DNA from 3 places in the Serratia sp. OS31 genome. Region 1 is predicted to be linked to each of the others. Evidence: predicted binding sites of a transcription regulator. Region 1 holds the regulator's gene; each other region holds the start of a gene.
The links. The regulator CRP, encoded in region 1, controls carbon source genes, mostly activating them, when cyclic AMP is high. The targets are predictions, from matches to a motif close to ATGTGANNNNNNTCACAT.

Region 1 (7,587 bases):
TGACGGCGTTGGGACACTGCCACCCGGCGTTGGTTGAGGCGCTGAAACAGCAGGGCGAAACCCTGTGGCATACCAGCAACGTGTTCACCAACGAACCGGCGCTGCGCCTGGCGACCAAGCTAATTAACGCCACCTTTGCCGATCGGGTGTTTTTTGCCAACTCCGGCGCAGAGGCTAACGAGGCGGCCTTCAAACTGGCGCGTCATTATGCGATTACCCGCCACAGTCCGTACAAAACCAAAATCATCGCCTTCTATAACGCGTTTCACGGCCGCACGCTGTTTACCGTCTCTGTAGGCGGACAGGCCAAGTATTCCGACGGTTTTGGACCGAAACCGGCCGATATCGTCCACGTGCCGTTCAACGATCTGGCCGCGGTGAAAGCGGTGATGGACGACCATACCTGCGCGGTGGTGATGGAGCCGATCCAGGGTGAGGGCGGGATTACCCCGGTAGATGCCGACTTCCTCAAGGGCGTACGCGAACTGTGCGACAAGCATCAGGCGCTGCTGGTATTCGACGAAGTGCAAAGCGGTATGGGACGCAGTGGCAAACTGTTCGCCTATATGCACTATGGCGTGACGCCAGACATCCTCACCACGGCCAAAGCGCTTGGCGGTGGCTTCCCGGTCAGCGCCATGCTGACCACCGAAGAGATTGCTTCGGTGATGCAGGTGGGCACCCATGGCACCACCTACGGCGGCAATCCGCTGGCCTGCGCGGTGGCGGAGGCGGCGCTGGACGTGATCAATACGCCGGAAGTGCTCAGTGGCATTGAACTGCGTCATGGATTGTACGTGCAGGCGTTAAAACAGATTGGCGAGAAATATGGTGTTTTCAGCGACATTCGCGGCATGGGCCTGCTGATCGGTGCCGAATTGACTGCGCCGTATCATGGCAAGGCGCGCGATTTCCTGACTGCCGCTGCTGCGCGCGGGTTGATGATCCTCAATGCCGGGCCAAACGTGATTCGTTTTGCGCCTTCGCTGGTAGTAGCAACCGAGGATATTGACGAAGGGATGGCGCTGTTTGAGCTGGCGGTACAGGACGTGATTAACGCTTAATACGTCGTGTTGATGTCGAGGGCGCCAGACGGCGCCCTTATTGATCGCGCAGTTTGCGTTTCAGCCAGATGCCATGGTGTGGACGCTGGCGCCAGGCCAACGACGAAATGGTGTGCATGACGCTCAGGTGGGACAAAATCCGCCGCAGGTGACGCTCCATTTCGGTTACCGGCATCTCCGGGTGCAAATCCGGCGGCTGCATAATGGCGCTGCCACTGCTCGGGCCGTCGTATTCCAGCCGCTGCTGACAGCTTTGCAGCGCGATTTCACAAGTCTGCAGATACTCCTCCGCCAGCTTTGGCGTCAGCATATAGTGTTCGCGCGCCAGAATGGTCATCGCATTCAGGTGTTCGACAATAAACTGGCTGTGCGTGACCCACAGGCGCATATCTGCCAGATAGCTCGATTCAAACCCCGGTTCCTGCATCGCCTGATTAAGTGAGGTGAACAGCGCGTTGTGCGCCTGATTGACCTGCATACGAGCATAGGCCAGCGCACTGGCATCGGGCTCTTGTTCTTCCAGCAACAGGCGCAGCGCCTGCTGATCGTTTTCCAATGCCTGATGGGCATTCTTGCGTAGCAAACCGCTTTGCCACTGTGGCCACAGCCAGATGGTGCTACCGAACACCAGCACGCAGCCGATCAGCGTGTCGATCAGGCGCGGCACCAGGAAGTGTGTGCCGTTCAGGGCCAACAGTTGCAGGGTATAGACCGCCGTCACCGTAAAGCCAATCACCGCCAGCCCGTAATTTTTACGTGAAACCAGGTAGGCCAGCAGCGTGATCACCAGCATCACGCCCAGCGTCTCAGCCTCGGGCAGCTGCAGTTGCAGTAACCCGGCGGCAATCACCAACCCAACCAGGGTGCCGAGCGCACGGTGCTGGATACGCACCCGAGTGGCGTTGTAGCCGTTTTGGCTCACCAGCATGATGGTCAACAGGATCCAGTAAGGCTTTGGCAGATTGAACATCATGCCCAGGCTGCTGCCCGCCGCCAGGGTGACTCCCAGCCGAGCCGCATTGCGCAGGGCGTTGGATTTGAACGACAGATAACTGACCAGCGCGGGCCAGAACGGCAGACGGTTTTGATTGGCCATCAGATCGCGTCGGTAGAGTGGGTGCTGGGTGCGCAGCAGGCGGGCGATGCGGCTGAAGTGGTAGTAACAGAATTGGCCGACCGGGTTGTCCGGATGCTGCGCCGCCACTTTTTCCAGGGCGGCCAGTTCATTGTCCATATTGAAACGCTGAGAATGCTGATGATAGAGAATGTCATGCGCTACCGTGCGCAGCCGGTTGGCAATCACCTGTGCATTGCGGCGGATGATGGCCTCGGCCTGGCTCTGTTCTACCAGCTTTTGTACCTCTTCCGGCAGATGCAGGCTGACGGTGATGTGCTCCTGTAAATCCAGAGCGACCTGGAAGGTGCGTTGCAGACGCTTTTGCTCGAGATTGCTGGCATGGGGCAGAAAATTAAGTTGTTGATACAGCAAAGTGATCAGGTCCATGACCTTTTGCTGGCGCACCAGCAGTGGCGGTAACGCGGTCTGTGGATCGGTGTGCTGGGTTAACAGTGAATATTTGGCTTCGAAGTAGTCCGCCAGTTCCAGATAGAGCTGGTTGAGCGATTCGCGCATCGGTTGCTCTTTCCACAGCTTGAACCAGAACCAGGTAAACAGGCCGTACCAGGCGGTGCCCACGATATACAACAGGGGCGCGTGCCAAAGCGGCACCGTACCAGCCATGCTGAGAGAGAAGATGGCGGCAACCAGCGCGGCGGGCAGCAGGCGGGCATGCAGCGGGCTGATTTCACCGCTGACGCCAAGCAGCAGCGCCAGGCCCAGCATCAGTATCGGCAGCGGCAACTGCCAAAGTAGCGCCTGTTGCAGCAGCAGGCTGCTGAGCGCAAAGAGCGAACCGCCGACGATCAGGCGTTTGAAGAAGCGTTTGTGGGGCGTGTCCAGCCCGGCGATGTTGCAGCAGGCGGGAACCAGAGAAAACAGCAGGCCGTATTGCAGTTGGCCGATCAGCAGGCCAAGCAGAACCGGCAGGCACAGCACCAGCGTTTGCCGCAGTGCGTAATTGACTTCCGGATGGTAAATCAGTCGGCGCCACATGATAAATCGGGGCATAAAAAAACGGCGCGAATCATCGCGCCGTTTTTTCAGTGATTAACGGGTGCCGTAAACGACAATAGTTTTGCCGTGAGCGGAGATCAGGTTTTGATCTTCCAGCATTTTCAGGATACGACCCACGGTTTCACGAGAGCAACCGACGATCTGGCCAATTTCCTGACGGGTGATTTTAATCTGCATGCCATCCGGATGGGTCATGGCATCAGGCTGTTTCGCCAGGTTCAGCAGGGTTTGCGCGATGCGGCCCGTAACGTCCAGGAAGGCGAGGTTACCCACTTTCTCAGAGGTTATCTGCAGGCGGTTTGCCATCTGGGCAGACAGGCGCATCAGGATGTCCGGGTTAACCTGGATCAGCTGGCGGAATTTCTTGTAGGAAATTTCAGCCACTTCGCAGGCGGTCTTCGCCCTAACCCAGGCGCTACGCTCCTGACCTTCTTCAAACAATCCAAGCTCGCCGATGAAATCCCCCTGGTTAAGGTAGGACAGGATCATCTCTTTACCTTCTTCATCCTTAATCAGCACCGCAACGGAGCCTTTAACGATGTAGTAAAGCGTTTCGGCTTTTTCACCTTGGTGAATCAGCGTACTTTTGGATGGATATTTGTGGATATGGCAATGAGACAGGAACCATTCGAGAGTAGGGTCTGTTTGCGGTTTGCCGAGAACCATTCGCTGTTATCCTCTGTTGTTATCGCTGCCTTGTGTCACAGGGGTCAGAGTTCCCTGTAAAACGTGCTGTCGCCGTTGTTTTAATGGTGGCTATCAGCAGGTTTTGAGGCGTGTCATAAATATACGCTGTCGCTCTAGCATATTAACTTGCCGGGAGAGCTGCAAGCTACATTCTGTTAACATACCGGTAAAGGAGCCTTTCCCTGGGAGTTTCCCTGAAATCAGTGTCCCGGAAAGATTTATTGCGGCTCTGTTTGTAGCACAGAGTGAGGCGGGTGTCTTGTGTTGTCTCGCTTCAGCATGATTAGCATCAGGTTCCGTTGCCAGTTTCTATGCGAAAGCGTACTGTGATTTTAAGAAATTAACCGGAGTGACCAGCATGCAGGCAAGAGTTAAGTGGGTGGAAGGGTTGACGTTTCTGGGCGAATCCGCGTCTGGCCATCAGGTATTGATGGACGGCAACGCCGGCGATAAAGCACCCAGTCCGATGGAAATGGTGCTGATGTCAGTAGGGGGATGCAGTGCAATCGACGTGGTGTCGATCCTGCAAAAAGGACGTAATGACGTGCGTGATTGCGAGGTGAAGCTGACCTCTGAACGTCGCGAAGAAGCGCCACGGTTGTTTACCCACATCAATCTGCATTTTATCGTGAGCGGCAAAGATTTGAGCGACAAGATCGTGGAGCGTGCGGTAAACCTCTCGGCCGAGAAGTACTGTTCGGTTTCACTGATGCTGAGCAAAGCCGCCAGCGTGACCCACAGTTTTGAAATCCGCGACCTGGCGTAACGGATAAAGGGGCGCGGTTGTGCCGCGCCCTGTTGTCTACTCGATTTTTTTTCCTTCCAGCAGTCGCTGCACCAGCGGCGCCATGATCAGCTCCATCGCCAGCCCCATTTTGCCACCCGGTACCACCAGCGTATTGATATGCGAGATAAAAGATCCCTGCAGCATTGCCAGCAGATAAGGGAAGTCGATCTGGTCCAGCCCGCGGAAGTGGATCACCACAAAGCTCTCGTCCAGCGAAGGGATAGCCTTGGCGGCGAACGGGTTGGAGGTGTCTACCGTCGGCACCCGTTGGAAGTTGATATGGGTGCGTGAGAACTGCGGCGTGATGTAGTTGATGTAGTCTTCCATCGAACGAACCACCGAATCCATCACCGCTTCGCGGGAGTGGCCGCGTTCACCGGTATCGCGGATCAGCTTCTGGATCCATTCCAGGTTGACGATCGGCACCACGCCAACCAGCAGATCGACGTGTTTGGCCACGTCGATCTGTTCGGTCACGACGCCACCGTGCAATCCTTCGTAGAACAGCATGTCGGTGGGTGCCGGCAAAGCTTCCCAGGGGGTGAAGGTGCCGGGAACCTGATTATAGGGCACCGCTTCATCGTAGGTATGCAGATACTTGCGTGAGCGGCCGGTGCCGTTTTTGCCGTAGTCGAGAAAGCTTTGCTGCAGCAGGCCGAAGTCATTGGCTTCGGGGCCAAAATAGCTGATATGGCGGCCGAGATCGCGCGCTTTGCGGATCGCCGCGTCCATTTCCGGCCGGGTGTAGCGGTGGAAGCTGTCGCCTTCCAGCTCGGCGGCGCGGATGTTCAACTGCTGAAAGATTTTACGGAACGCCACGCTGGTGGTGGTGGTGCCGGCCCCGCTGGAGCCGGTCACTGCGATAACGGGATGTTTGGCGGACATGGTATAGGTCACTCCGTGTTAAATGCGCAGGCGTCAGATATCATTATTGGTCTGTTTGACGCCCTTTCGCCAAGGGCAAAATTCCGCGCGTTGGTTTGCAATACCGCATTGTTACCTGATTTTTTCCGTCAGTCATAGAACCGATCGCCACTAAATTTCTTCCTGCCCGGCGCGGAACTGGCCGCGCGGCATGATGTTGACGGTCTCATGCAGTTCTGACCAAACCAGCAACACCTCGCCGTTTTTCAACTGGCGGCGCACGTCTTCCACTTTCTGTTCCAGCGAACGTTCGTGCTCGCCGTAGTCGGTGCCTTCGCGTAGCACAAAGGACTCGATCAGGCTGTTCAGGGTCTCAGTTTCCAGTTCTTTCCAGGGGATAATCACTTGGCGGTGTCCAGATAAGGGGAAAGCCAGGATGGAATACGGTATTCCAGCCACATTTGGGGATGTTTCAAGGTGCCGCCGACAAAACCGACGTGGCCACCAAACTCGGTCAACTGATACTCAATGTTGTGCGGCAGCGTGGCGACTTCGGGGATCACTTCGTCGGTCATAAAGGGATCGTCTTTGGCATGGATGATCAATAACGGCGTCTGGATCGTCGGCAACAGCGGCAGGGCGCTGCAACGACGGTAATAATCGCTGGCATCGCTGAAGCCGTGGATGCGCGAAGTAATGGCATCGTCAAAGTCGCGGATCCGGCGCAACGCCTTGAGCTGCGGCAGTTTGAGCGGCAGGGTATCAGGATAGTGCAGCAGCTTGCGAGTGGCGTTTTGTTTTAACTGCCCGAGCAGATAGCGCTGATAAACGCGCGAGAAGCCTTGTTCCATACGCCACGAACAGGGCTCCAGCATCAGCGGCGCGGAGACCACGACCGCCGCCTGCAGCAGGCTTTCCGCCCGCTGCTGCGCCAGGTAGCAGGCCAGCATGTTACCGCCGAGCGAGACGCCGACCGCGGCGGTGGGCGTTTCACCGTAGGTCGCGCGCAGCCACTGCAGGAAGAAACGCGCATCTTCCGTTTCTCCGGAGTGATAGATGCGCTGCTTGCGGTTCGGCACGCCGCTGCAACCGCGAAAATGCATCACCACGCCAAGCCAGCCTTTTTCACGCCAGGCGTTGAGTTGACCATGAGCGTAGGGGCTGTAGAAGTTGCCTTCCAGCCCGTGGAACAGCACCACGCGCGGTTTGCCGGCAGCCAGAGTCGGATCTTCGCTCCAGGCGAGATCGACAAAGTCGCCGTCGGGCAATTCCAGCCGCTGCCAGTGCGGTTTGAGCTGCACGCGGCGGCGTACCAGCCGTGGTAGCAGCGTCTGCAGATGCGGATTACTGGCCCCGGTCAAAGGGCGAAAGGATTCATGCATAACCTGAGTAAAAATCTTATTGGCGGCTATTGTGGGATTAATAGTGCGCTGTTAGCTTCACTATCCTGAACTGACAATAATACTGCAAAAAATCACCCTGGGTGAGGAGCACCCGCCTCATGGAACCGAGTTTATTTCTTTCGATGTTAGGCTTCCTGTGGGTCGCCGCCATCACGCCAGGCCCTAATAATATGCTGCTGACCACCTCCGGCGCCAATTTTGGCTTTATGCGCTCGCTGCTGTTGATGATGGGCATCATGCTGGGCATGCAAAGCATTTTGCTGCTGGTGGCGTTCGGGGTCGGCAGCCTGATCCTGGTTTACCCTGCGCTGCACCTGGTGCTGAAAATCCTCGGCAGCCTGTACCTGTTATGGCTGGCGTGGAAAGTGGCCACGGCCGCCTATGAAAAGCTGGAGACCGACGTGGCACCGCCCAAACCGATACGCTTGTATCAGGGCTGGCTGTTGCAGTTCCTTAACCCCAAGGCCTGGCTGATGGCGCTGGGGGCGGTGGCCAGTTTTAGCCTGGCAGGCGACAGGTACAACACGTCGATTGTGGCGATCTCGCTGGGCATTTTGGTGGTGAATATCGTCGCCGGGGTGATTTGGCTCGGATTCGGCACGGTGATTGGTCGCCTGCTACGCAGCAAAAAGGCCTGGATCATCTTTA
Region 2 (7,587 bases), on a different contig from region 1:
GTATTGGCCCTGCCCGTGATAAACCACGTCCAGGCCATTGAGCAGCAGGGGTAATTGATCGTTGATTTCATCGAACGGCAGCGCGCGGTCCACGCCCAGCTTCGCCGGAGCGGCTTCCTGCCCCAGGCGACGGCCAAACCAGATTTCCGCCGTCAGGTCGCGCACCCGGTTGAACAGCACGCTGTGGTTGTGCGTTTCGTCGCTCTTGACCAGAATCAACACCGAACCCGGTTCGTTGAAGCCGGTCAGGTACCAGAAATCGCTGTTCTGACGGTAGGGATATTCGGTATCTGCACTGCGCGTAGCTTCCGGCGCAGAGAAAATAATTGCCGCGCTGGCCGGAGCCATTTTCGCCAACAGCGCCTGACGGCGACCGTTGAATTCCTGCTGAGTCATCACCTTCTCCTGAAATCAATCTGCCTGTGCTCACGGCCGCTAAGGGCGTGAAATCGGGTATTTAGTGCAAGGTCGGTTTGGCATTTTCCGGCGCCGTCGGCTTATGGCGGGTAAATTCGGTGTGGCACAAAATGGCCGCCACGCGCACATACTCCACCACTTCCTCCAGAGAGTGCTCAAGCTCTTCCTGGTCTTCGTCTTCGTCATAACCGAGCTGAGCGATATTGCGCAGATCGTCGATCGCCTCGCCCACTTCGTCTTTCACCTGCGCCAGCTTCGGCTGCATCATGCCCAGCCCCAGCAGGAAATGATTCACCCAACCGGCCAGCGCATCGGCGCGGTCAAACACGCTGACGGTTTCGCCTTCCGGCATCATCAGTTGGAACATGAAGTCGTCGTCTTCCAGCGTTTCACGCGTAATTTCATGAAGTTGCTGCAATGGCAGGCTCAGCGCCTGCGGGAAGGCCACGCCTTCATTGGTCAGATCATAGACCAGCGATTGCCAGCCGGCGTCGCGGCTGCCACCGCACAGCAGGCCGCTGATCAGGCCGTGCATTTCTGCTGCGGTTAACGCCACCGCTTGCTGGTTAAGGGCAACGGTCAAAGATTGGTAACTTGGAAATGTATTCTGTATAGACATGCGCATTCGTCATCGTTGGCAGGATAAGTTCGTGTTATGCTACCACCAAGGTCCGTCGCTGTACCAGATAAGCGCGACACCTCAGTGGCTAGTTATAATCGTGATGTGTCAGAACTCACACGCTGCCGGCAGGGGACGAAATGACGCTAAATACGCATTTTGAAACCCTTTTTTGACTGGTAATGTCTGACGCAGTAGATTACAACCAGGTACTGAAAAAGGGGTTGTATCTTGGTACCGAGGTATATATAGTGGCGCCCGCTTTGGTAGGCCCGGTCAGGGCAAGCTGGGGCTGGCGCGAAATTTAGGCAGGAAGGTGGCATGTCTGCACAACCGGTAGATATTCAAATTTTTGGTCGCTCTTTAAGAGTCAATTGCCCGCCAGAACAACAAGATGCGTTGAACATGGCCGCGGTCGATCTTAACGAACGGTTGCAAGATCTTAAAGTTCGCACTAGAGTCACAAATACTGAGCAGCTCGTTTTCATCGCAGCATTGAACGTTTGTCATGAACTTGCTCAAGAACGGTTGAAAACCCGTGATTATGCGTCCAATATGGAACAACGCATTCGCATGCTGCAACAGACCATTGAACAGGCTTTGCTTGAACAGGGTCGCATCTCTGAACGTCAGGATGCACAATTCGAATAACTTAAGTTGCTGAAACCCAAGGTTTTGGCAATGAGTAAAAAATTTCTCTGAGATGTTCGCCAGCGGGCCAGTCCCCTGAGCCGATATTTAGTACCAACAGAATGTGATGATCCGCGATCGGTGTGCATGCTCGGCCCGCCGAGAAGCCTTAAGATTGCGACAGCACGTTCACCTTGAACCATGGGTTCAAGGGTTACAGCCTGCGACGGCATCTCGGAGATTCCCCCTTCCTCAGCGATATGTGTGCTGACTATGTCTTTTCAAGCCCAGAATGCCCAACAGCGGCAAAACATCCGAAGCCAAATCCGTCAGCGTAGACGCGCCTTAACGCCTGAACAACAACAACAATCCTCCCTGCAGATAGCCGAACGCATTGCTGCACATCCACGCGTCCTGGCGGCACAGAACATCGCGGTATTTTTGTCTTTCGACGGTGAATTGAATACCCGCCCGTTGATTGAGCGCCTGTGGCAGCTAGGTAAACAGGTTTACCTTCCGGTCCTGCACCCGTTCAGCCCCGGTAATCTGCTGTTCCTGCATTACACTCCTGAAACACTCCTGGTGAACAACCGCTTCAATATTCTTGAGCCGCAACTCGACGTGCGCCAGGTGCTGCCATTGAGTTCGCTCGACGTGGTACTGACGCCGTTAGTGGCCTTTGACAGCGCGGGCCAGCGCCTGGGGATGGGGGGTGGCTTCTACGATCGCACCCTGCAAAATTGGCAGCACCGCGGCCCTTATCCGATAGGCTTGGCCCATGACTGCCAGCAGGTCGAACAGGTGCCGGTGGAACACTGGGATATTCCGCTGCCGGAGATTGTCACCCCCGCAAAAAATTGGGTGTGGCAGATCGTTAAATAGCAAAAGGCCGGATAAATCCGGCCTCAGATTGCTGACAAAGTTCTTTGCGGTTAAAAGTTCTGATCTGGGGACTAATGAAAACAAAGGATTATTTCTTCTGATTTACCCCAAACATCCGAAAACCACGTTTTTCGGGTGTTTGCCATCAGACTAAGGCCGGATAAATCCGGCCTTTTCAGTGACAGCACATTCAATCAGAACAGCAAGCGAGCACGGATAGTGCCGTCAATCGCCTTCATACGTTGCAATGCCGCATCGGCACGCTCGGTTTCCGCTTCAATGTCGATCACCACATAGCCGATTTCCGGACCGGTTTGCAGGTACTGCGCGGCGATGTTCACCCCTTCTTCAGCGAAGATCTGGTTAATCTGCGTCAGTACACCCGGGCGGTTTTCATGGATGTGCAGCAGGCGGCTGGCGTTAGGCCCGTGCGCCGGCAGGGACACTTCCGGGAAGTTAACCGCCGACAGGGTTGAGCCGTTGTCGGAGTATTTCGCCAGCTTGCCGGCCACTTCGTCACCGATATTCTCCTGCGCTTCCTGAGTGGAGCCGCCAATGTGCGGGGTCAGGATCACGTTATCGAACTCGCAAAGCGGTGAGTTGAATGGCTCGCTGTTGGTCGCAGGCTCTTCCGGGAAGACGTCGATCGCCGCGCCGGCCAAGTGCTTGCTGGCCAATACCTTGCACAACTCGGGAATATCCACCACGGTGCCGCGCGAAGCGTTGATCAGAATCGAGCCCGGTTTCATCAGCGCCAGTTCTTCTGCACCCATCATGTTTTTGGTCGACGGAGTTTCCGGCACGTGCAGCGTCACCACGTCGCTCATATTGAGCAAGTCGGACAGGTGGCGCACCTGCTGGGCATTGCCCAACGGCAGCTTGTTCTCGATATCGTAGAAGAACACTTTCATGCCCAGGCCTTCGGCCAGGATGCCCAGTTGGGTACCGATATGGCCGTAGCCGATAATCCCCAACTTCTTGCCGCGCGCTTCAAACGAGCCCACGGCCAATTTTTGCCATTCGCCGCGGTGCGCCTTGGCGTTGGCGGAGGGAATGCCGCGCAGCATCAGCAGCAGTTCGCCCAGCACCATTTCGGCCACGGATCGGGTATTAGAGAAAGGTGCGTTAAACACCGGAACGCCGCGTTTGGTCGCTGCCTTCAGATCAACCTGGTTAGTGCCGATGCAGAAACACCCTACCGCCACCAGCTTTTCTGCAGCGGCGAAGACTTCTTCGGTCAGATGCGTACGCGATCGGATGCCGACGAAGTGAGCATCGCGGATGGATGCCTTAAGCGCTTCGGTGTCTAACGCACCTTTGTGATATTCAATGTTGGTATATCCGGCTGCCAGCAGATTATCTACCGTGCTCTGATGAACCCCTTCCACCAACAGGAATTTAATCCTGTCTTTCTCCAATGATACTTTTGCCATTTACCCGACCCTATGTTCAGACTTCAGAAGCGGCTGTTGTTAACAGCACGCATCCAACATAACAAAAATAACGCGGGCGGCAATACAAACGATTGCCCGCCCGTCAGTACAAGGCTCAGCGATGTTGGCGGTTTCTGGCAGAAAATGCCAAAGGGAAAGAAATAGACAGAAGCTTTGTGGAGCTAACGCTGACAATGTGACATATGTCACCAAATTTGGCGCTTTAAAGAAAAGATATTTTAGCCAGTGAATTATGCGGTTCGCTGGGATCCAAGAGCGTATCCCAGAGGGGCGCCATGGCGACGCCCCTGCTAACACATTCGGTTATTCGACGACTTTCACACCTTCAGGCGTGCCGACCAACGCCACATCGGCGCCGCGGTTGGCGAACAGCCCCACGGTCACCACGCCGGCGATACCGTTGATTTTGTTTTCCAGCGCGATGGCGTCGACGATGCTCAGGTTGTGCACATCGAGGATCACGTTGCCGTTATCAGTCAGCACATTCTGGCGGTACTCCGGCAGCCCGCCCAGCTTCACCAACTCACGCGCCACATAGGAACGCGCCATCGGGATCACTTCGACCGGCAACGGGAATTTGCCCAGCACATCGACCTGCTTACTGGCATCGACGATGCAGATAAACTTGCGCGCGATGGCGGCAATGATTTTTTCGCGTGTCAACGCGGCACCGCCGCCTTTGATCATCTGCATCTGGCGGTTGATTTCATCCGCGCCATCGACATAAATATCCAGCGAATCCACTTCATTGCTGTCGAACACGTGGATACCGAGGCTTTTCAGCTTGGCGGTGGAGGCGTCGGAGCTGGACACCGCCCCTTCGATTTGGTGCTTGATCGAGCCGAGCGCGTCAATAAAGTGGGCGGCGGTGGAGCCGGTACCTACCCCAACGATGGTGCCAGGGGTTACGTAATCCAGCGCGGCCCAGCCAACCGCTTTTTTCAGTTCATCCTGCGTCATAATATGTCCATTGCCTCTGTACGAAAACGTGTGCGTATTATAGGGTAAATCGCTATTTTTCACTCAGGCAGGATCACACTTCTTCACCCTAAGCCGCATTTTTAGGCGCGTCGCGGTAAAGTCGCGCGGTGATTTTCCACCTGTAAAACACCCCAGATGTGGCATAGTGCCTGTATCTATTACTGTAAGGGATATCTTTCCGATGAAACGCCCAGACTATCGAACGCTGCAAGCGCTGGACGCGGTGATCCGTGAGCGCGGCTTTGAGCGCGCCGCGCAAAAGCTTTGCATCACCCAATCGGCAGTATCCCAGCGCATCAAGCAGTTGGAAAACCTGTTCGGCCAACCGCTGCTGGTGCGCACCGTACCGCCGCGTCCGACCGAGCAGGGCCAAAAATTGCTGGCGCTGCTGCACCAGGTCGAGTTGCTGGAAGAAGAGTGGCTGGGCAACGACACCGGTATCGACACGCCGTTGCTGCTGTCGCTGGCGGTCAATGCCGACAGCCTGGCCACCTGGCTGCTGCCGGCGTTAAAACCGGTGCTGACGGACTCCCCTATCCGCCTGAACCTGCAGGTGGAAGACGAAACCCGTACCCAGGAACGCCTGCGGCGCGGTGAAGTGGTAGGCGCAGTGAGTATCCAACCGCAGCCGCTGCCGAGCTGCCTGGTCGACCGGTTGGGCGCGCTGGACTATCTGTTTGTCGCCTCGAAAGGTTTTGCCGAGCGCTACTTCCCGAACGGCGTCACACGTTCTGCGCTGCTGAAAGCGCCGGCGGTGGCGTTCGACCATCTCGATGACATGCACCAGGCTTTCCTGCAGCAGAACTTTGATCTGTCGCCGGGCAGCGTTCCCTGCCATATCGTGAACTCATCGGAAGCCTTCGTGCAGTTGGCTCGTCAGGGCACCACCTGCTGTATGATCCCGCATCTGCAGATTGAGAGAGAGTTGGAGTCGGGCGAGCTTATCGATCTGACTCCGGGTCTGTTCCAGCGCCGCATGCTGTTCTGGCACCGCTTCGCGCCGGAAAGCCGCATGATGCGTAAAGTGACCGATGCCCTGCTGGAACACGGTCGCCAGGTTCTGCGTCAGGATTAAAAGGGAAAAAGGTTCGCCGCGGCGAACCTTTTTTACTGAACACGGCCTGAGTTACTGCGCCGCGTTGCGCTGCAGCTCGAACACCACATCAACCTGATCGTCAAAGTGAATGCTCTGCTGTTCGTAGGTTTGCGCCACGTCGCTTTCCGCAGCGGCTCCCGCCGATTTGTACATGCGCGCTACCGGCATTGGCTGATAGTTGGCAACATGATAACGAATGCTGTAAACCGGCCCCAGTTTCGCGTTAAAGCCTTTCGCCAGTGAAGCCGCCTGCTGTGTGGCGTTCTCGATGGCTTTCTGACGCGCCTGTTCGCGGTAAACATCCGGTTTGGCCACGCCAAGCTCAACGGCGCGGATCTCGTTGAGGCCGGACTTCAACGCCCCGTCCAGCAGCTCGTTCAACTTATCCAACTGGCGCAGCGTAACCTGTACCTGGCGTACGGCACGGTAGCCTTTCAGCACCGACTCACCGGTTTTCAGGTAATCGTATTCCGGTTGAGTGCGCAGGTTAGCCGCGCTGATGTCTTTCTTCTCGATATTGTTTTTCTGCAGGAAATCAAAATATTGCGCTACGCGCTCATCAACCTGCTTCTTCGCCTGCGCAGCGTCTTTAGAAGAGACGCTGACCTCGATCGCCAGGGTGGCGATATCTGGAGTGGCATCAACGCTTGATGTGCCAGAAGTCACTACGTGCGGCCCTTCCGGCACTTCCGCCGCTTGCAGCGCCAGCGGTAACGTCCCTAATCCAATCATTGCGGCCATAGCCAATGCTTTAAGCTTCACAGAGTCTCCTTGATGACAGGCTGTAACTGATTACCGAGCTTTCTCGACTGAAAAAGGCCGGTTCCTTGGCATCAAACGTAGCATATCGCACGGGCTTTTGAATTCGGATTAGTGACAAATTCTTATAAACTTGCGCCCTGCCAGGCCAACTGCAATGCAATGCCCCACATCACCACGCCGACCAGCGTATTGATGACGCGCTGCGCCATTTGAGTGTTCAACCAGGGGGCCAGCCAGGAAGCCAACAGCGCCAACGCGAAGAACCAAAGAATGGAGGCGCTCACCGCCCCCAGCGCAAACCAGGAACGAACGTCCGGCGCCAACTGGCCACCCAGGCTGCCCAGCACCACAAAAGTATCGAGATAAACGTGCGGATTGAGCCAGGTTACCGCCAGCATGGTCACCACCAGCCGCCAGCGGCTCTGCTTAAGCTCCTCGGCCGTTGCCAGCGCCAATTGCCGGCTGAACGCGGTGCGAAACGCCCCCCAGCCGTACCACAACAGAAAGGCGACGCCGCCCCAGGTGACCAAAGCCAGCAGCAACGGCGAACGACTCAACAACGCGCTTCCACCGAAAATCCCCCCGCAAATCAACACGACATCGCTCAATGCGCACAGTGAGGCGACCATCAGATGATACTGACGGCGGATGCCTTGGTTCATGACAAAAACATTTTGCGGGCCCAGCGGCAGGATCATCGCGGCGCTCAGGGCAAAGCCCTGCAGAAAGACAGCTAGCATGGTATT
Region 3 (7,587 bases), on a different contig from region 1:
CACCGTCGATCACCGTGGCGCCCAGGTTGCTGACGCTGCCAATGTCCAACAGTTCAGGCAGCGGTTGCTTAAGCAGTAATGGTTTCATGTTTCTCTCCTGTGATAAAAATTAGCGACGGCCTTTCCAGTAGCCGGACGTCTGGTGCCAAACCTTGCCGGCGGTGGTCATTACCCGTCGCAGCTTGTCTTTACCGAAGATATTGACGTGCGGGATTGAACTCATCAGATCGTATCGATCCGATCCCTCGCTCATGCCCTCTGCCAACACCTTGCAAACGATATGACTCGGCGTTACGCCAAAGCCGGAATAGCCCTGCACATAAAACACGTTGTCATGCTGCGGCAAGGTACCGATCTGCGGGAACAGGTTGGCGCTGCAACACAGCGGCCCGCCCCAGGCCAGGTCGATCTTCACGTCGTGCAGGTACGGGAACACCTTGAGCATCAGGTTGCGGTTCCAGGCCTTAAGATCCGAGGGAATGTATTCGATCAAGCGAGTGGCGCTGCCAAACAGCAGCCGGTTTTCATTGGTCACCCGGTAGTAATCGATCACCGGGCGGATATCGCTGTAGGCACCTCGGATCGGGCTGATCTGGCGGATCAGCTCTTCAGGCAAGGGTTCGGTAGCCAGTTGGAACGCGTAGGTATTGATGGTTTTGTTGTAGATGAACGGCTCCATGCCGTTGAGAAAACCGTTGCACGCCCACAGCATCTTGTTGGCACGCACTGAGCCCATGGCGGTGCGCACTTTGATGCGCGAACCGTATTCCACGCCCAGCACGCTGCTGTTTTCGAAGATTTTTACGCCGTAGCCGCTGAGCGCCTTCGCCTCGCCTAACAGCAGGTTGAGCGAATGCACGTGGCCGCCGCCCATGTGTTTCAATGCGCAGGTGTAGGCGTCTGACCCCACGACCTGCTTCACCTCTGCGCCGGTGTAGAGTTCAATCTCTTCATCCGGCGAGACCGCCTTGAATTCCTTCAGCCAGCTGCGCAGGGTTTTCTCCTGGCGTGCATTGCTGCCGAGGTAGCCATAGCCAAAACAGAAATCGGCATCAATCTCGTACTTCTTGATGCGTTCGCGAATAATCCCGGCGCCGAGGTTGCTGATTTTGAAGATGGTTTCCAGCCCGGAGGGGCCGACGTGGCGTTTGATTTTTTCCAGATCGTGGCCGATGCCGGCCATCACCTGCCCGCCGTTGCGGCCGGTGCCGCCGTAACCCAGATAACGCCCTTCCAGTATGGCGATATTGGAGATGCCCCGCTCAGCCAGCTCCAGCGCGGTATTAATGCCGGAGAAACCGCCGCCGATGATCACCACGTCAACGTCCAGATCTTCTTCCAGCGTCGGGAAGCGCAGATCGTATTTTTTGGTTGCCGCGTAGTAGGTTAACGATTCGATATTATTGTTCACTGTCGCACTCCCGAAGACCCTATGCCATAACATCGGATTATCAGGAGGTCGGCGCGACGTCGCCATGTCCCCTTAGGGACATTCGCAACAAATAATTAACACTCAGGCGCTGCGACGCAGCGGGGTGGCCAACAGCAGATTGAACAGTTCGGCCTGCGAACCGATCGCCAGCTTGCTGTAGATGTTCTTGCGGTGGTTTTTCACCGTTCCCAGACTGATGAACAGCCGATCGGCAATTTGCTGCGAACCGCAGCCGTCCAGGATCAGATCCACTATTTCGCGCTCGCGAGGCGTCAGCAGATAACGTGCCTGCACCGCACGATCCGTCACCCTTTCAGGCTCTGCCGGAGCGACGATCACTTCGCCATGCAGCCGCGCTACGCTCTTGAGCAGCGTCAACGCATCGCGTAACTCAGCCAACTGCGGATAACGCACGCCCACCGACTGGCGCGCCGAGCCGAAAAACACCCCCAGCCCGCGTTCGGGTGTCACGGGCAGCAGCACTCCGGCCTCATCATGCCAGCCGGTCTTGCGATAAAAATTGCGGTAATAATCAGTATGGTAGAAACCGCAGGGGGCCAGTTGGCGCAGGGTCAGCACCTCGCCGCCACCGCCGCCGTTCAGTGCCTGATAAAACGGATCCTGCAGGTAAGCGCCCTGTTGGTAGAGCTGATTGACCGCGTCACTGTTTTCACGCTCGGTTTTGATCAGGCAACGCGGTGCCTGGCCGCGTTCAAAAGCGTAAACAATGGCGTTATCAAAGGCGAAGAACCCTTCCAGCCAGGCCAGCAGATTGGGATAGAAACGTTGGGTTGCGACTGCGTCTATCACTGCGGATAATCGTTCCACCTGAATATTCATCTTCGCCCCGCCATCATTAATAAATTAACAATCACTTGATTCCGGCTAAGCCGTGGCCCGCTTGTTATAGAAAACACTCAATAGCGCCAAATGCAACCGCATAATCGTTTACATGTTAAACAAATCACACCTTCGCCAGATTATTGCGGCAGGGCCGAACGAGGCTGGATTAATATATTAACGGAATCCCCGTCAGGCAGAGAAAAGCAGTGGTTCAGCCGCAGAGGCTGGCTTATGCTGTGGTTTTCGCGTGCCAAGGAGAGAACATGACTATCAGCCTGACCATTGCCAACCGCCATACCTGGTTCGGCCACGGCAGCATCAGCCAACTGATCCCGCTACTGACCGCCGAACCACAGCCGACGCTGCTGTTTAGCTGCCGATCATTCCTCAATGGCGCGGTGTATTCCTCACTGGCAGACGGATTGACGCCGCTGCTGCTCGGCACCGAAATCGTCAGTCACGAGGCTTCGCCGCAAGAGATAGATGCCTGGGTCGCGCGCTGGCGCGGCAAGGTGCGACGCGTGGTAGCCATTGGCGGCGGTAGCGTACTGGATGCAGCCAAGGCCTTCGCCGCGCTGGTCGAGCACCCGTTGCCCACCCTTCGCTATATGGAAAAGATCGGCGACACAAAAATCAGCGGTGCAACCTTGCCGCTGATCGCCATCCCGACCACCGCCGGTACCGGCAGTGAAGTCACGCAGAATGCGGTGCTCACCGACACCCAGGTGAGCAAGGTGAAAGCCTCGCTGCGCCATAACAACTTTGTGCCGCAGACTGCCATCCTGGATCCACAGCTGCTGCAGGGTGCGCCGGACAAGGTGCTGGCCTACTGCGCCATCGACGCCTTTACCCACCTGTTCGAGGCCTATCTGTCCAAAACCGCCAACGCCATGACGCGCGAGATGTCGCTGACCGGCATCCGCCACTTCCTGCAGGCCTGGCCTGCGCTCAACCGCAGCGCCGAGGCTCATGAAGCTATTATGCAAGCCTCCTATCTTGGCGGCCTGACGCTGAGCGCCGCCGGGCTGGGAGTGATCCACGGCATCGCCGGTGAGATTGGCGCCCTGCGCGACTATCACCACGGCCAGGTCTGCGGCCGCCTGCTGCTGCCGTTCCTCGAACTGCTGGCGAAAAGCGAACAACCGCAGCAGCGGGCGCTGATGGCTGAGCTTGCCGCCCGTCTGTTCCCCGAGCAGCATGGCAGCCCGGAACGCTACCTGATCGACTTTATTACCCGCAATGCCATCGCCAGTTTCTGGCAGGATGACCTGCCGATTTCCGCCGACGAACTGGCGGTGACGCTGGCAAAATCCAACAGCAAGAACTCGCTGATCGACTACAGCGTGCCGCAGCGGCAACTGATGATCGAAGGCGCATTCCGCATCGAATGATTATATAATTAGATCAAAGTAATAGCGGGAGATTGGACATGGGCATCATCAGCTGGATTTTCACCGGCATCGCGATTGGCATCCTGGTCGGCGTACTGATCAAGATTTTTGGTAAGAAGAAAGAGCAGTAAACATTAAGCTGTTCCATGAGCCGCCAGCAGGCACTCGTGGAACAGCTTGACCACCCGCTGCGGGCCGGGCGAACGCCGCAGCACGCTGGAATACTCGCAGTGATAACGGAACAGCGTCGGTTTAATGGCGCGCATCATATTCTGCGCGACAAAAAACGCCGCATAGTGGTCGGGAAGAAAGCCGACGTACTTGCCGGAAAGGATTAGGGTCGCGATCGACTCCTGGGCAAACCCCGTTGCCTTGCGATGTAAATGTTGCTGCAGGCTCAGTTCCATATTCGGCGAATGGTAGCCTAATCCGGCAAAGGCATAATTGTGCAACAGATCCCAATTCAGCATTTCATGATGAGCGGAAAATAATTCATGCTGCGCGCCACAATATAAGAACATCCTCTCATGAAATAACGAACTATAAGATAAACTTTCCGCACTGCGGTGCATGGGAATAATGCCAATTTGAAATTGGCCGTCAATCACGCCGCGTTCAATGGTATTTATCGGCTCCACATACATTTGCAAAGAGACATCCGGCGCCTGCTCGCTGAATAAAGCAATCGCCCGGCCGATATGCGCCTGAGGATTACTGACGGTATGGTCGAATATCGCCACGTGCAGCTGCCCACCCAGGCGTTGATGCACATCATCCACCCCACGGCGAAAGGCCTCGGTCGCCGCCAACAGATTCACGGTTTCCTGATAAATCAGCAGCCCTTCGTCAGTAACCGCAAACCCCTCGCGCCCGCGGTGGCACAGCGTCAGGCCCAGCCGCTGCTCCAGATCCTTGATGTGCTTGCTGATGGTCGACAGGCTGATGTTCAGCTCCAGCTCGGCGGCACTCATGCCGCCACAGTCGACCACCGCCTTGAATACCCGCAGCAACCGCAGATCCATATCCGATAATTGGCCCAACAATGCGCGCTTTTTTACTTGCATAAAACCTTAAGTAAGTTTCGACATATGATTATTCACATTAGTGAAGAAGCAGAACATAGTCAATTTCACTCAACATTTCATTAACACGTTAGAGTATTTAATTAACCGTACCTGTTCTCCCCCTCGGAGGGAAAAATGGCTGATTTAAATCACCGTGAAAATAAAGCCGACCGTGAATGGTTAGAAGCACATTGGATGCCCTTTACCGGCAACCGTAATTTTAAAGCCAACCCGAGAATGATAAGCCACGCGCAAGGCGTTTATTATACCAGCCAGGACGGTCGCAAGATTTTTGACGGGTTATCCGGGTTGTGGTGCTGCGGATTGGGCCATGGCCGCCAGGAAATTGCCGATGCCGCTCACCGGCAACTTTCCCGATTGGATTATTCCCCGGCGTTTCAGTTCGGCCATGCCTTATCTTTCGAGCTGGCTAACAAAATCAAGGCCATGACCCCGGCCGGGCTGGACTACGTGTTTTTCACCGGCTCCGGCTCCGAAGCGGCAGACACCTCGTTAAAAATGGCTCGTGCCTATTGGCGAGCCAAAGGCCAGGCGGGAAAAACCTGTTTTATCGGTCGCGAAAAGGGCTACCACGGCGTTAACTTTGGCGGCATCGCGGTGGGCGGCATTGCCGGCAATCGTAAAGCCTTTGGTGCCAGCGCCGAAGCGGACCACCTGCCCCATACCCAACTGGCGGGAAATGCCTTTTCACGCGGCATGCCCGAGCAGGGGGCTGAACTGGCGGAGGAACTCAACCGCATCATCGCACTGCGTGACGCCTCGACCATCGCCGCGGTGATTATCGAACCCTTCTCCGGTTCTGCCGGAGTGATCGTACCGCCGGTCGGTTACCTGCAACGCATTCGCGAGATCTGTACTCAACACAATATCCTGCTGATTTTTGACGAAGTGATCACCGCCTTCGGCCGCTGTGGCGCCTTGACCGGCGCCGAGGCATTCGGCGTCACGCCAGACATCATGAATATTGCCAAACAGGTCACCAACGGCGCACAGCCGATGGGCGCAGTGGTAGTTCGCCCCGAGATTTACCAGGCCTTCATGGCCACCGATGAACCGGAATATTTGCTCGAATTCCCGCACGGCTACACCTACTCCGCCCATCCGGTCAGCTGTGCGGTGGGGCTGGCGACGCTGGATATCATTGAACGCGAGCAGATGATCGAACGGGTGCAGGCGTTGGCCCCCCATTTCGAACGGGCGGTGCACGGTTTGCAGGGATGCAGCCACGTCAGCGATATTCGCAACTTTGGCCTGGCGGCAGGTATCACGCTGGCGGCCCGGCCGGGTGAGGCGGCACGCAGGCCGTATGAGGTGGCGATGCGCTGCTGGGAAAGCGGGTTTTATGTCCGCTACGGTGGCGACACCCTGCAGTTGGCACCGCCGTTTATCAGCAGCGAGGCGCAGATCGACTCGCTGATCAACGCCCTCGGCGACGCTATCAACGCAACCGAATAATAAGGAGCGCATGCCATGCCAATTGCACATTGGATCAACGGCCAGTCCGCCACCGGCGGCACCCGCAGCCAGCCGGTCTACGATCCGGCTACCGGGCAGTCATATCAGGAGGTGTTGCTGGCCGACCGCGCCACGGTAGAAAGCGCCATCGACGCCGCCGAACGCGCTTACCCGGCCTGGCGGGATACGCCACCGCTGAAGCGGGCCAGAGTGATGATGCGTCTAAAAACGCTGCTGGAACAGCATGCCGATGCCATCTGCCGGTTGATCACCGCCGAACATGGCAAGGTGCTCAGCGACGCCATGGGCGAACTGCAGCGCGGCATCGAAAACATTGAGTACGCCAGCTATGCACCGGAGCTGCTGAAAGGCGAGCACAGCAAGGACGCCGGGCCAGGCATCGACAGCTGGAGCGAGTTTCAACCGTTGGGGGTGGTGGCGGGCATCACGCCGTTTAACTTCCCGGCGATGGTGCCGCTGTGGATGTGGCCGATGGCGGTAGTGTGCGGCAACACCTTTGTACTGAAACCCTCCGAGCGCGTCCCTTCCTCCACGTTGTATATCGCTCAACTGGCGTCCGAAGCCGGGCTGCCGCCGGGAGTGCTGAACCTGGTCAACGGCGACCATGAGGCGGTGGACACCCTGCTGCACGATCCCCGGGTCAAAGCCGTCAGCTTTGTCGGCTCTACGCCGGTCGCGGAGCACATCTACCACACCGGTTGTGGTCAGAACAAACGGGTGCAGGCGCTGGGCGGCGCGAAAAACCATGCGGTGGTGCTGCCGGATGCCGACATCGCCGGCAGCGTCAGTGCGCTGATGGGCGCGGCGTTCGGTTCCTGCGGACAGCGCTGCATGGCCATCCCGCTGGTGTTGGCGGTGGGAGACGACACGGCCGAGGCGCTGGTCGCCGGGTTACAGCAGCAAATGGCGGCCATGCGGATCGGCGCCGGTAGCGATAACCGCAACGACATGGGGCCACTGGTCACCCAACAGCATTATGAAAAGGTGAAAGGCTATATCGATCGGGGCGTTGAGGAAGGCGCCACCCTGGTAGTCGACGGCCGCAAGCTGGCGGTGCGGGAAGACAGCGGGCAAATCAGCCAGGGCTATTTCCTCGGCCCTACGCTGTTTGACCACGTGCGACCGGGAATGCGGATTTATCAGGAGGAGATCTTCGGCCCGGTGCTGGGCGTGGTTCGGGTCGGCTCGCTGAAAGAGGCGATGGCGATGATTGACGCCCACGAGTACGGCAACGGGACCTGCCTGTTCACCCGCGACGGCGAGGCGGCACGTTATTTTTCCAATCATATTCAGGTCGGTATGGTGGGGATCAACGTCGCGCTGCCGGTTCCGGTGGCCTACCACTCGTTCGGCGGCTGGA

Region 2: the regulator CRP is predicted to act here: its motif matches at 4,176-4,193, upstream of serA (phosphoglycerate dehydrogenase).
Region 3: the regulator CRP is predicted to act here: its motif matches at 2,385-2,402, upstream of H5P17_RS00715 (iron-containing alcohol dehydrogenase).

The regions. Positions count from the first base shown of each region.
Region 1 is NZ_JACJFQ010000038.1:11,146-18,732, forward strand. It holds gene H5P17_RS22970 (aspartate aminotransferase family protein) at 1-1,064, shown strand, start outside; gene H5P17_RS22975 (YccS/YhfK family putative transporter) at 1,102-3,177, opposite strand; gene crp (cAMP-activated global transcriptional regulator CRP) at 3,232-3,864, opposite strand; gene H5P17_RS22985 (OsmC family protein) at 4,244-4,651, shown strand; gene H5P17_RS22990 (phosphoribulokinase) at 4,688-5,557, opposite strand; gene H5P17_RS22995 (YheU family protein) at 5,708-5,941, opposite strand; gene H5P17_RS23000 (hydrolase) at 5,938-6,918, opposite strand; gene H5P17_RS23005 (LysE family translocator) at 7,038-7,587, shown strand, end outside.
Region 2 is NZ_JACJFQ010000012.1:117,313-124,899, forward strand. It holds gene pepP (Xaa-Pro aminopeptidase) at 1-396, opposite strand, end outside; gene H5P17_RS12550 (YecA family protein) at 458-1,036, opposite strand; gene zapA (cell division protein ZapA) at 1,358-1,687, shown strand; RNA gene ssrS (6S RNA) at 1,729-1,911, shown strand; gene H5P17_RS12565 (5-formyltetrahydrofolate cyclo-ligase) at 1,940-2,548, shown strand; gene serA (phosphoglycerate dehydrogenase) at 2,743-3,981, opposite strand; gene rpiA (ribose-5-phosphate isomerase RpiA) at 4,306-4,962, opposite strand; gene H5P17_RS12580 (LysR family transcriptional regulator ArgP) at 5,165-6,058, shown strand; gene H5P17_RS12585 (oxidative stress defense protein) at 6,110-6,841, opposite strand; gene argO (arginine exporter ArgO) at 6,964-7,581, opposite strand.
Region 3 is NZ_JACJFQ010000001.1:149,153-156,739, forward strand. It holds gene H5P17_RS00700 (cupin domain-containing protein) at 1-88, opposite strand, end outside; gene H5P17_RS00705 (FAD-binding oxidoreductase) at 110-1,411, opposite strand; gene H5P17_RS00710 (response regulator transcription factor) at 1,514-2,272, opposite strand; gene H5P17_RS00715 (iron-containing alcohol dehydrogenase) at 2,539-3,666, shown strand; gene H5P17_RS00720 (LysR family transcriptional regulator) at 3,801-4,730, opposite strand; gene H5P17_RS00725 (aspartate aminotransferase family protein) at 4,866-6,206, shown strand; gene H5P17_RS00730 (CoA-acylating methylmalonate-semialdehyde dehydrogenase) at 6,222-7,587, shown strand, end outside.